Regions from separate parts of the Streptomyces sp. NBC_00094 genome, predicted to be linked through region 2. Evidence: riboswitches for the same ligand, from Rfam matches in the RefSeq annotation. Region 2 holds a riboswitch; each other region holds the start of a gene.
What was found. Region 2 has a riboswitch for cobalamin ahead of cobN (cobaltochelatase subunit CobN). Riboswitches for the same ligand answer to the same signal wherever they lie in the genome.
Positions count from the first base shown of each region.

Region 1: another riboswitch for cobalamin. It lies ahead of OG580_RS24190 (ribonucleoside-diphosphate reductase subunit alpha); the one in region 2 lies ahead of cobN (cobaltochelatase subunit CobN).
Region 3: another riboswitch for cobalamin. It lies ahead of OG580_RS02345 (energy-coupling factor ABC transporter permease); the one in region 2 lies ahead of cobN (cobaltochelatase subunit CobN).

Region 1 is NZ_JAPEMB010000001.1:5,416,436-5,420,450, forward strand. It holds gene OG580_RS24185 (ribonucleotide-diphosphate reductase subunit beta) at 1-119, opposite strand, end outside; gene OG580_RS24190 (ribonucleoside-diphosphate reductase subunit alpha) at 119-2,485, opposite strand; cobalamin riboswitch at 2,617-2,761, opposite strand; gene OG580_RS24195 (GNAT family N-acetyltransferase) at 2,799-3,299, opposite strand; gene mctP (monocarboxylate uptake permease MctP) at 3,383-4,015, opposite strand, start outside.
Region 2 is NZ_JAPEMB010000001.1:3,905,507-3,909,521, reverse strand. It holds gene OG580_RS17125 (precorrin-8X methylmutase) at 1-142, opposite strand, end outside; gene OG580_RS17120 (cobalamin biosynthesis protein CobG) at 139-1,485, opposite strand; cobalamin riboswitch at 1,564-1,713, shown strand; gene cobN (cobaltochelatase subunit CobN) at 1,792-4,015, shown strand, end outside.
Region 3 is NZ_JAPEMB010000001.1:510,462-514,476, forward strand. It holds gene dhaK (dihydroxyacetone kinase subunit DhaK) at 1-848, shown strand, start outside; gene dhaL (dihydroxyacetone kinase subunit DhaL) at 875-1,495, shown strand; gene OG580_RS02340 (PTS-dependent dihydroxyacetone kinase phosphotransferase subunit DhaM) at 1,492-1,899, shown strand; cobalamin riboswitch at 2,010-2,243, shown strand; gene OG580_RS02345 (energy-coupling factor ABC transporter permease) at 2,272-2,970, shown strand; gene OG580_RS02350 (energy-coupling factor ABC transporter substrate-binding protein) at 2,967-3,536, shown strand; gene cbiQ (cobalt ECF transporter T component CbiQ) at 3,543-4,015, shown strand, end outside.

The sequences.
Region 1 (4,015 bases), 1.5 Mb from region 2:
TCCACCGTCCACGTGTTCTTGATGGCGTCCCGGTAGCGCTCGTAGAAGTCCGGGTAGCGCATCGGACGGAGGGTCAGTTCGAAGCCCGGGTCGAGCAGGTTCTTGTTGTCGCTGGACATTACTGGCAGGCCTCGCAGGACTCGGGGTTCTCGAGAGAGCAGGCGAGGGCGTCCGCGTCGGGGGTCGCCTGCTGGAGGGGGATGGGAGCGGCGGCCGCGGTCGACGCCTGCGCGGCGCGGGCGATCCGGGTCGCCGGGCGGGAGCGCAGGTAGTACGTCGTCTTCAGACCCTGCTTCCAGGCGTACGCGTACATCGACGACAGCTTGCCGATCGTCGGCGTCTCCAGGAACAGGTTCAGGGACTGCGACTGGTCCAGGAACGGGGTGCGGGCGGCGGCCATGTCGATCAGACCGCGCTGCGGGATCTCCCACGCCGTGCGGTACAGCTCGCGCACCTCGGCCGGGATCCAGGTGAAGCCCGCCACCGAGCCGCTGGCGTCGCGCAGCGCGTCCCGGGTCTGGGCGTCCCACACGCCGAGCCGCTTCAGCTCGTCGACCAGGTACGAGTTGACCTGGAGGAACTCGCCCGACAGCGTCTCGCGCTTGAAGAGGTTGGAGACCTGCGGCTCGATGCACTCGTAGACGCCGGCGATCGAGGCGATGGTCGCCGTCGGCGCGATCGCCAGGAGCAGGCTGTTGCGCATGCCGACCGCGGCGATCCGCTCGCGCAGGGCCGCCCAGCGCTCCGGCCAGTTCAGCTCGACGTCGTAGTGGTCCGGGTGCAGGACACCGCGGGCCGTACGGGTCTTCTCCCAGGCCGGGAGCGGGCCGCTGCGCTCGGCGAGGTCGGCGGAGGCCTCGTACGCGGCGAGCATGATCCGCTCCGCGATACGGGTGGACAGCGCGCGCGCCTCGGGGGAGTCGAAGGGCAGCTTCAGCTGGAAGAAGACGTCCTGGAGGCCCATCGCGCCCAGGCCCACCGGCCGCCAGCGGGCGTTGGAACGCCCGGCCTGCTCGGTCGGGTAGAAGTTGATGTCGACGACCCGGTCGAGGAAGGTGACGGCCGTACGGACGGTCGCGTCGAGCCGCTCCCAGTCGATGTCCCCGCCGACCACGAACGAACCCAGGTTCACCGAACCGAGGTTGCAGACGGCCGTCTCGCCGTCGTTCGTGACCTCGATGATCTCGGTGCACAGGTTCGAGGAGTGGACGACCGTGCCGGGCTCGGCGGTCTGGTTGGCCGTCCGGTTCGAGGCGTCCTTGAAGGTCATCCAGCCGTTGCCGGTCTGGGCCAGGGTCCGCATCATCCGGCCGTAGAGGTCGCGGGCCGGCATCGTCTTGCGGGCCAGGCCCTTGGCCTCGGCGGCGCGGTAGGCCGCGTCGAACTCCTCGCCCCACAGGTCGACGAGCTCGGGCACGTCCGCCGGGGAGAAGAGCGACCACTTGGCGTCGGCGTTGACCCGGCGCATGAACTCGTCCGGGATCCAGTGCGCCAGGTTGAGGTTGTGCGTACGGCGCTGGTCCTCGCCCGTGTTGTCGCGGAGCTCCAGGAACTCCTCGATGTCCGCGTGCCAGGTCTCCAGGTAGACGGCGGCGGCGCCCTTGCGTCGGCCGCCCTGGTTCACGGCGGCGACGGAGGCGTCGAGGGTCTTGAGGAACGGGACGATGCCGTTGGAGTGCCCGTTGGTGCCCCGGATCAGCGAACCGCGCGCGCGGATGCGGGAGTAGGAGAGCCCGATGCCGCCGGCGTGCTTGGAGAGGCGCGCGACCTGGTGGTAGCGGTCGTAGATGGAGTCCAGCTCGTCCTGCGGGGAGTCGAGGAGGTAGCAGGAGGACATCTGCGGGTGGCGGGTGCCGGAGTTGAACAGCGTGGGGGAGGACGGCAGGTAGTCCAGACGGCTCATCAGGCCGTACAGCGCGCCGACCTCGTCGAGCGCGCGGACGCTCTCGTCCTCGGCCAGGCCGCAGGCCACGCGCAGCATGAAGTGCTGCGGGGTCTCGATCACCTTGCGGGTGATCGGGTGACGCAGCAGGTAGCGCGAGAAGAGGGTGCGCAGACCGAAGTAGCCGAAGCGGTCGTCGGCGGCGCCGTCGACGGTCGCGTCGAGCCGGTCCGCGTGCAGCGCCACGAAGTCGGCGGTGCGGTCGGCGATCAGGCCCTCGCGGTGGCCGACGGCCACGGAGGCCGAGAAGGAGACCGCGCCCTGGCCGGCCGCCTCGTCGGCGATCGTGATCGTCAGGAGCCGGGCCGCGAGCCGGGAGTAGGCCGGGTCCTCGGAGATGAGCCCCGCGGCCGCCTCGGTGGCCAGCTCGCGCAGTTCCGCCTCGTCCGCCGTGGCGCTGCGGCCGCGGAGGGCGGCGGCGGCGACCTTGCCGGGGTCGGTGTCGGGGAGGTCGGCGGTGAGATCGGTCAGGGTCCGCAGCAGCACGGTGCCGGGTCCGTCGCTCTCGATCGCCGTGGCCGGATCGGCGGGCGCGATGGTCACGTGGGGGCTCTCCCTCGCTCGGCTCGGGGCCGCGGCGGGGGAAGGCGGGCAGGCGGCCGTCCGTACGCCGGACGCGCCGCGTCCACCGGCCCACTCCGCGAGGCCCGGACGTCAGTGACACCCGGAACGGACGGACCGGGCGCGCTGTCGGCAGGTCCTCGGACTCACCTCGTACGCGCGTATGGGTACGAAGCACACCGTTGCGGGACAGTTCCGGATTCGCGCCGGATTTCCCTGCGTCGACAGCGAGGTCGAGCATACATGTGGGGGGCGCCGCTCATCGCACCCCCCACATGTTGTGTCGTCCCGTGGGTCAGAACTCCAGGGCGTACGTCCGCAGACTGTGCCCGGGAACCGGATCCCAGTCCCGCTCGGGGGTGCGCACGAAGCCCATCCGCTCGTAGATCCGGTGCGCCGCGACCATCTTCGGGTCCGTGGAGAGCACGAGCCGCGCGCAGCCCGGCAGAGCCCGCGCCCGGTCCGCGCAGAAGCGTACGAGCGCCTCTCCGACGCCCCTGCCGCGGGCCTTCGGGGAGACCACCAGCATCCGGAACTCGGCCTCGCCGGCGACGGCGATGTCCGCCCAGGTGGTGGCGCCGGGGGCGAAGGTCACCCCGCCGATGATCCCGTCCTCCGCGTCGACGGCGACGAGCACCTCGGCCTCGCGGGCCCGCCGGGCCGTGTCCCGGAGCACGTCCAGGTAGAAGTCGTCGGCCCCGTGCAGCAGCAGCCCGTCGTTCAGGTAGGTCAGCCCGGTGAGTTCGCCGAGCTCCTCGTACTCCTCGGGCCGTACCGCCCTGATCGTGAAGTCCATGGGAGCAGTCTGCCTCGGGGCACGGGAAAGGGGCCCGGGATTTCCTGTCGGAGATCCCGGGCCCCTTCCTGCAGGTCGTACGGTCAGTGCACTCCGGCGTCGACCTTCGGGGCCTCCTTGCGGGCCGGAGCGTCGCCCGCGTCGGCCGTGTAGTCCTCGGGGGAGGTCTCGTCGACGCCCTCGGGGGCCTTGACGGCCTTGAGGACGAAGGTCAGGACGACCGTGACGACGAGGTTGAGGACGAAGGCGGTGAGGCCGATGTAGCCGATCTCGCCGATACCCGGGATCTCGGCGGAGGATCCGCCGAAGTGCTTCTGCGTCGGGCTGGCGACGCCGTACGCGGCGACCGTGCCGTAGACCATGCCGACGGCCCAGCCGGCGAGCAGCGCCCAGCGGTGGAACCAGCGGGTGAAGAGGCCGCCGACCAGCGCCGGGAAGGTCTGGAGGATCCAGATGCCGCCGAGCAGCTGGAAGTTGATCGCGACCGTCTTGTCCATGGTGAGGACGAAGGCGAGCGCGCCGACCTTCACCAGCAGCGAGACGAGCTTGGAGACCTTGGTCTCCTGGGCCGGGGTCGCGTCGGGCTTGATGAAGTCCTTGTAGATGTTGCGGGTGAAGAGGTTGGCCGCGGCGATCGACATGATCGCGGCCGGGACGAGCGCGCCGATGCCGATCGCGGCGAAGGCGACGCCCGCGAACCAGTCCGGGAACATGGT
Region 2 (4,015 bases):
CGTGGATCATCCGGACCGCCACCTGGGCGACGTCGGCGGGCAGGCCCGCGAGCTCCGCCTCGGCGCGGATCGTGGCAAAGGACCGGCGGTAGATCTCCGCCCCGTCCTTCTCGTAGTCGAACATCCTGGTGCTCTCGCTCATCTCGTCGTCGTGGTGCGGGCCGTGGTCACTGCGTCGGGCAGGGCGGTACGGGGGGTGGGGGCGCCGTCCACCAGGTAGGCGTCGTCGGCGGTGGCGACGACGTCGACCCAGGTGCCGTGCGGATGGCCGCAGCGGCGTTCGCACCCGGAGTAGTGGACGGGGAGGCCTGCGGGGGCGGGGTGCGCGGGGGCGGCGGGGTGCCCGGTGGGGCCGGGCCGCCCCGGGGTCGCGTCGGCGCGGACGTCCGCGAGGGACTTGGCGCAGCCGGGCCGCCCCGTGCAGGCGCTGACGCCCGCCCAGGGGGAGTCGGGGCGGGTGATCAGCCCGTACGAGGCGAGGGCGGCGAGCCGGTCCTCGCCCGTCGCCCCGACGACCACCGCTCCGCGCCACGGCGTGAGCCGTACCTCCTCGGCGGGCAGCAGCGCGCGCAGTTGGGCGGCGGTGAGACGGCCGAGGGGGGCCAGAACGTAGAGGGAGGCGGGGCCGATCGGGCCGGGGGTGAGGGAGGCGGGGCCGATCGGGCCGGGGGGCGTGGGAGTGAGGGGCCCGGGGGCGAGGGGCCCGGGAGTGAGGGGCGTGCCCTCGGGAAGTTCCCGGTCCGGTACGGGCTCCGCCGCGATCCCCGCGCGGGCGAGCGCGCCCGCCACGTCCGGGGCGCACCCCTCCGGCAGTTCCCGCATCCGCCAGGCCCCGTTCCCGGCCTCGCCGGCGGCGGCCAGGAAGGCTCCGGCGGCGGCGAGCGCGGCCGGGGGCGCGTCGTCCCCGCCGACCCGGAAGGCCTGCCCGCCGACGTGCAGGAGCGCGGAACCCGGCTCCACTGCGACCAAGGTCACATCTCCGCCGAGTCCCGCCACGTCTCCGCGCCCGTCGTCGAGGACGAAGAGGAATCGGCCGGAAAGCGCCGCCGCCCAGGGCTCGGCGCACAGCAGGCCGTCCAGGTCACGGGCCCACAACTGGACCTCGGGGCCGCCGAGTCCGTCGAGGCCGGCGGCGGGCGAGACCACGATGTTGCGGACGCGTTCGTGCGTGGGGGAGGGCAGCAGGCCCGCTTCCGTGAGGAGCGCGGCGAGCTCCGTGCCGCAGCCCTCGGTGAGGCCGCGCAGCTCGGCGTTCCCCCGGGAGGTGAGGCTGATCCGCCCGTCGCCGAGGGACTCCGCCGCGTACGCCAGCGTCTCGACCTGGCGAGCCGTCAGGCGCCCTGCGGGCAGCCGGAGTCGGGCCAGTCGGCCGTCGTCGGCGGCGTGCAGGCGCAGCGCCCCGGGGCAGGCGTCGCCACGGTCCCGAATGCGAGCTTCGTCCCGTTCGGGCGTCGTGGGTGGGGTGGGCGGCATGGCGGCGAGCATACCCACGGGGAACCGGCCCACCACCGGGTGTGATCCGGCCGACTCGACGGCCCGCCCCGCCCCGCGACGGCACGATCTAGGATGCAGATCGGCATGGGGTCCCAGGACCCCGGGGAGGAAGCCCGGTGAGAATCCGGCGCGGTCCCGCCACTGTGAGCCGCCCCGGGCTGTGCGCAAGCACGATCCCGGGACCGGTGAGTCAGGAACTCCCTTCCCCAAGCTCTCGGCTTCGCTCGAGCAGGGGAGGCCCCAACCCACACGACCACCCGGGGCGCGGACAACCCCGAGGAAGGGCCTGCGCACGCCATGCTTCTGCTGCTGTCGCACTCCGACACCGACCTGCTCAGCGCCCGTGCGGCGAACGCCGCCTCGGCCGGCGGACCGGTCGAGTACCGCTTCGCCAACCCCTCCCGGCTGCCCCTCGCCGAACTGCCCGGCCTCCTCGACGGCGTCGAGCTCGTCGTCGTCCGCCTCCTCGGCGGCCTCCGCTCCTGGGAGGAGGGCCTGGACGCGATCCGCGCCGCCGGGAAGCCGGTCGTCGTGCTCAGCGGCGAACAGGCCCCCGACGCCCAGCTGATGGAGACCTCGACCGTCCCCGTCGGCGTCGCCACCGAGGCGCACGCCTACCTCGCGCACGGCGGCCCCGCCAACCTGGCGCAGCTGGCCCGCTTCCTCTCCGACACGGTCCTCCTCACCGGCCACGGCTTCGAGGCCCCGGCCGCCGCCCCCACCTGGGGCCCGCTGGAGCGCACCCCGGGACGCACGGACGGCCCGACCATCGCGGTGCTCTACTACCGCGCCCACCACATGAGCGGGAACACCGCCTTCGTGGACACCCTCTGCGCGGCGATCGAGAACGCCGGCGCGCAGGCGCTCCCGCTGTACGTGGCGTCCCTGCGGGCCCCCGAGCCCGAGCTGCTCGACCGGCTCCGTACCGCCGACGCGATCGTCACGACCGTCCTCGCCGCGGGCGGCACCAAGCCCGCCGAGGCGCAGGCCGGCGGCGACGAGGAGGCCTGGGACGCGGGCGCGCTCGCCGGGCTCGACGTGCCGATCCTGCAGGCGCTGTGCCTGACCGGTTCGCGCGCGAACTGGGAGGAGAACGACGAGGGCCTGTCGCCGCTGGACGCGGCGAGCCAGGTCGCCGTGCCCGAGTTCGACGGCCGGCTCATCACCGTCCCCTTCTCCTTCAAGGAGATCGACGCGGACGGCCTGCCCGCGTACGTCGCGGACGCCGAGCGCGCGGCCCGCGTCGCCGGGATCGCCGTGCGCCACGCGCGCCTGCGTCACATCCCGAACGCCGAGAAGAAGCTGGCGCTCGTCCTCTCCGCGTACCCGACGAAGCACTCCCGCATCGGCAACGCCGTCGGTCTGGACACGCCCGCCTCCGCCGTCTCCCTCCTGCGGCGACTGATCGCGGAGGGATACGACTTCGGTCCCGCCGAGGAGCTGCCCGGTCTGGTCTCCGGCGACGGCGACGAGCTGATCTACGCCCTCATCGAGGCCGGCGGCCACGACCAGGACTGGCTGACCGAGGAGCAGCTGGCCCGCAACCCGGTCCGCATCCCGGCCGCCGACTACAAGCGCTGGTACGCCGAACTCCCCGCCGAGCTGCGTGAGTCCGTCGAGGAGCACTGGGGCCCGGCGCCCGGCGAGATGTTCCTGGACCGGTCGCGCAACCCGGAGGGCGACATCGTGCTCGCCGCCCTGCGCCGCGGGAACCTGTTGGTCCTCATCCAGCCGCCGCGCGGCTTCGGCGAGAACCCGATCGCGATCTACCACGACCCCGATCTGCCGCCGTCCCACCACTACCTGGCCGCCTACCGCTGGATCGCCGCCCGCTCCGAGGACGGCGGCTTCGGCGCCGACGCCATGGTCCACCTGGGCAAGCACGGCAACCTGGAGTGGCTGCCCGGCAAGAACGCCGGTCTGTCCGCGGCCTGCGGCCCGGACGCGGCCCTCGGTGACATCCCCCTGATCTACCCCTTCCTCGTCAACGACCCGGGCGAGGGCACGCAGGCCAAGCGGCGCGTCCACGCGACCCTCGTCGACCACCTGGTGCCGCCGATGGCGCGCGCCGAGTCGTACGGCGACATCGCGCGCCTGGAGCAGCTCCTCGACGAGTACGCGCAGATCTCGTCCATGGACCCGGGCAAGCTGCCCGCGATCCGTGCCCAGATCTGGACGCTGATCCAGGCCGCCAAGCTCGACCACGACCTGGGACTCGAGGACCGTCCGGAGGACGACGGCTTCGACGACTTCCTGCTGCACGTCGACGGCTGGCTGTGCGAGATCAAGGACGCGCAGATCAGGGACGGCCTGCACGTCCTCGGCGGGGCGCCGGAGGGCGAGGCCCGGGTCAACCTGGTCCTCTCCATCCTGCGCGCCCGGCAGATCTGGGGCGGTACGCAGGCGCTGCCGGGCCTGCGCGAGGCGCTGGGCCTGGACGAGTCGGCCATGGACCGGGCCAGGACCGACGACATCGAGGAGCGCGCCCGCCGGGTGGTCGAGGCCATGGAGGCCGTCGGCT
Region 3 (4,015 bases), 3.4 Mb from region 2:
TCTCCGGGGGTGGGTCCGGGCACGAGCCGTTGCACGGGGGGTTCGTGGGGCCCGGGATGCTCTCGGCCGCGTGTCCCGGGGAGGTGTTCACCTCGCCCGTGCCCGATCAGATGGTGCGGGCAGCGGCGGCGGTCGACAGCGGTGCCGGGGTGTTGTTCGTCGTCAAGAACTACACCGGTGACGTGCTCAACTTCGAGATGGCGGCGGAGCTCGCCGAGGACGAGGGCATCCAGGTCGCGAAGGTCCTGGTCGACGACGACGTGGCGGTGACGGACAGTCTGTACACGGCGGGGCGGCGCGGAACCGGGGGCACCCTGTTCGTGGAGAAGATCGCGGGGGCGGCCGCCGAGGAGGGCGCCCCGCTGGAGCGGGTGGAGGCGATCGCCCGGCGGGTGAACGAGCGGTGCCGGTCCTTCGGTGTGGCGCTGAGTGCCTGTACGACCCCTGCCAAGGGCAGCCCCACCTTCGCCCTCCCGGACGGTGAGCTGGAGTTGGGCGTGGGGATCCACGGCGAGCCGGGCCGTGAGCGGCGCGCCATGATGACCTCGCGGGAGATCGCGGACTACGCCGTCGATCTCGTGGTCGAGGAGCTCCGCCCCTCGGGTCCGGTGCTCGTGCTGGTCAACGGGATGGGCGGGACCCCCCTCCTGGAGCTGTACGGCTTCAACGCCGAGGTGCAGCGCGTGCTGGGCGAGCGCCGGGTCCCGGTGGCCCGGACGCTCGTCGGGAACTACGTGACCTCGCTCGACATGGCCGGCTGTTCGGTGACCCTGTGCGAGGTCGACGAGGAGCTGTTGCGGCTGTGGGACGCGCCCGTACGGACTCCCGCGCTGCGGTGGGGTCGGTGAGACGACGGATGCCGGAGGGGAGCGACATGGGCGAGACGTTCGGCGCGGAGTTCCTGGTGCGCTGGCTGGAGGCGACGGCCGGTGCCGTCGACCGTGAGGCCGACCGGCTCACCGAGCTGGACTCCGCGATCGGGGACGCCGACCACGGGGCCAATCTGAAGCGCGGGTTCGCCGCCGTGACGGAGCTGCTGGCGAAGGAGCCGCCGGCGACGCCGGGCGCGGTGCTCGTCGCCGCCGGGCGGCAGCTGATCTCCACGGTGGGCGGGGCTTCGGGGCCGCTGTACGGGACGCTGCTGCGTCGCACCGGGAAGGCGCTCGGCGAGGACGCGTACGTCGGCAGGGAGCGGCTGGCGGAGGCCTTCGCCGCCGGTGTGGCCGCCGTGTCGCAGTTGGGCGGCGCCCAGGTCGGCGACAAGACGATGCTGGACGCGCTCGTCCCGGCCGTGGAGGCGCTGCGGAGCTCGTTCGGGGCGGCGCGCGCGGCGGCCGAGGAGGGCGCCCTCGCGACCGTACCCCTCCAGGCCCGCAAGGGCAGGGCGAGTTATCTCGGGGAGCGGTCGATCGGGCACCAGGATCCGGGGGCGACCTCGTCGGCGCTGCTGTTCGCGGAGCTCGACGGGACGGCCCGGGCGGAGGGGGTCTCGTGAGTGCGGCGCAGGTCGGCATCGTGCTGGTCTCGCACAGCGCGGCGGTCGCGGCCTCGGTGGCCGCGCTCGCCCAGGGGCTCGCGGGCGGCGGCGGGACGGCGCCGATCCTGCCGGCGGGCGGGCTCCCCGACGGCGGCCTGGGGACGAGCGCCGAGCTGATCACCGCGGCGGCGAAGGCCGTCGACCGCGGTGCCGGGGTGGCGCTCCTGGTCGACCTGGGCAGCGCGGTGCTGACCGTGAAGGTGCTGCTCGCCGAGGGGGACGAACTGCCCGAGGGGTCCCGTCTGGTCGACGCGCCGTTCGTCGAGGGCGCGGTCGCCGCGCTGGTCACGGCGAGCGCCGGCGGGGATCTCGACGCGGTGGCCGCCGCGGCCTCGGAGGCGTACGCCTACCGCAAGGAGTGAGCGCGGGCGATCCGGCGGGCGGGGTGGTGGCCGTCGCCCGCCGACACGCGTCGCGTTCGGTGCGGTCGCGGGCCTGACGGCACCACTCCGCGCTACCGCCCGGGAACGCCGCGTTGTGATGTACCTGGTCAACGCACTAGTGTCGCAGGGCCTTGGTGTACGGGAAACCGGTGCGGTACCGGTGCGGCCCTCGCCACTGTGATCGGGAGTTCCGGCTCCACACCCGGGGGAGACACCCTCGGGCAAGCCACTGGACCGATGCGGGAGACCGCCGCGGTGTGGGAAGGCGGAGCCGGGGCGTATGACCGTCAGCCAGGAGACCGGCCAGGGTGCGTTGTCCATCCACGAGGTGCTGGAGAGGGTCTCCCGACCATGCATATAGCCGAGGGGTATCTGCCCCCCGCACACGCCGCCGCCTGGGGTGTCGCGGCCGCTCCGTTCATCGTCCACGGGGTCCGCGCGCTCACCCGCGAGGTGCGGTCCAACCCCGAGTCCACCCTGCTGCTCGGCGCCTCCGGCGCCTTCACGTTCGTCCTGTCCGCGCTCAAGCTCCCCTCGGTGACGGGCAGTTGCTCGCACCCGACGGGTACGGGTCTCGGCGCGATCCTCTTCCGGCCGCCGATCATGGCGGTCCTGGGCACGATCACCCTGCTCTTCCAGGCCCTGTTGCTCGCCCACGGCGGGCTGACCACGCTCGGCGCGAACGCCTTCTCGATGGCGATCGTCGGTCCGTGGGCCGGGTACGGGACCTATCTGCTGGTCCGCCGGTTCGGCGCGCCGCTGATGGTCGCCGTCTTCTTCGGCGCGTTCGTCGCCGATCTCTCCACCTACTGCGTCACGAGCGTGCAGCTCGCACTCGCCTTCCCGGACCAGGGCAGCGGCGTGATGGGGGCCCTGGCCAAGTTCGGCGGCATCTTCGCCGTCACCCAGATCCCCCTGGCGGTGAGCGAGGGCCTGCTCACCGTGCTCGTGATGCGACTGCTCACGCAGTCCAGCAAGGGCGAACTGACCCGGCTGGGTGTCCTGGGGCGGACGGCCACGAAGCGACGCGAGGAGGCGACGGCGCGATGAGCCTCACCGTCAGCCGGAACACGAAGATCAACGCCCTGCTGCTGCTCGTCGTCGCCGCACTCGCCGTGCTGCCGCTCGCGCTGGGGCTCGGCGACCACAAGGAGGAGCCCTTCACCGGGGCGGACGCGGAGGCGGAGACCGCCATCACGGAACTCCGACCGGACTACGAACCGTGGTTCAGCCCCTTGTACGAGCCGCCGTCCGGGGAGATCGAGTCGGCGCTCTTCGCCCTCCAGGCCGCGCTGGGCGCCGGCGTCCTCGCGTACTACTTCGGCGTGCGGCGCGGACGCCGACAGGGCGAGGCCCGCGCCGTGGCGTCGGCTGCTGCCCCCGGGACGGATGTCCCGAAGGCAGCCGGTGCATCGGACACCTCGACGGCCGCCAGTGGAGCGCGTACCTCGACGGCCGCCGGTGAAGCTGATCCCTCGACGGCCGCCCGTGAAGCTGATCCCTCGACGGCCGCCCGTGAATCGGGCGCCTCGGCGGCCGCCGGTGCCCCGGGCGCCTCGGGCGCCCCTGGGAGCGCCTCGTCCAGCGCCTCCCCCGTCAGTGGCAAGGACGCGTAGCCGACCATGCTGCCGATCGACGCGGCGGCGCACAGCAGTCGCTGGCGCCGCCGCCATCCCGCCGAGAAAGCCCTGCTCGGCTTCGGTCTGACACTGTGCGCGGTCTGTCTGCCGCCGTGGCCGGGTGCTGTGCTCGTCGCGGCGGCCACCCTCACGGTGCTGCTCGGGCCGGCCGGGGTCGCGGGCCGTCAGTTGTGGCGGGCGTTCCGTGTGCCGCTCGGTTTCTGCGTCACGGGAGCGGTGCCGCTGCTCTTCGAGGTGGGCGGGGCGCGCGGGTTCGTGGCCCTCGCCCCCGGCGGTCCCGTCCACGCCGGCGAGCTGCTGCTGCGGACCGCTTCGGCCTCGCTGGGGGTGCTCCTCTTCGCGTTCACGACGCCCGTCTCCGACGTGCTCCCCCGGCTCGTCCGGGCGGGGGTGCCGGCCCCCGTGGTGGACGTGGCGCTCGTGATGTACCGGATCATCTTCCTGCTGCTCGACTC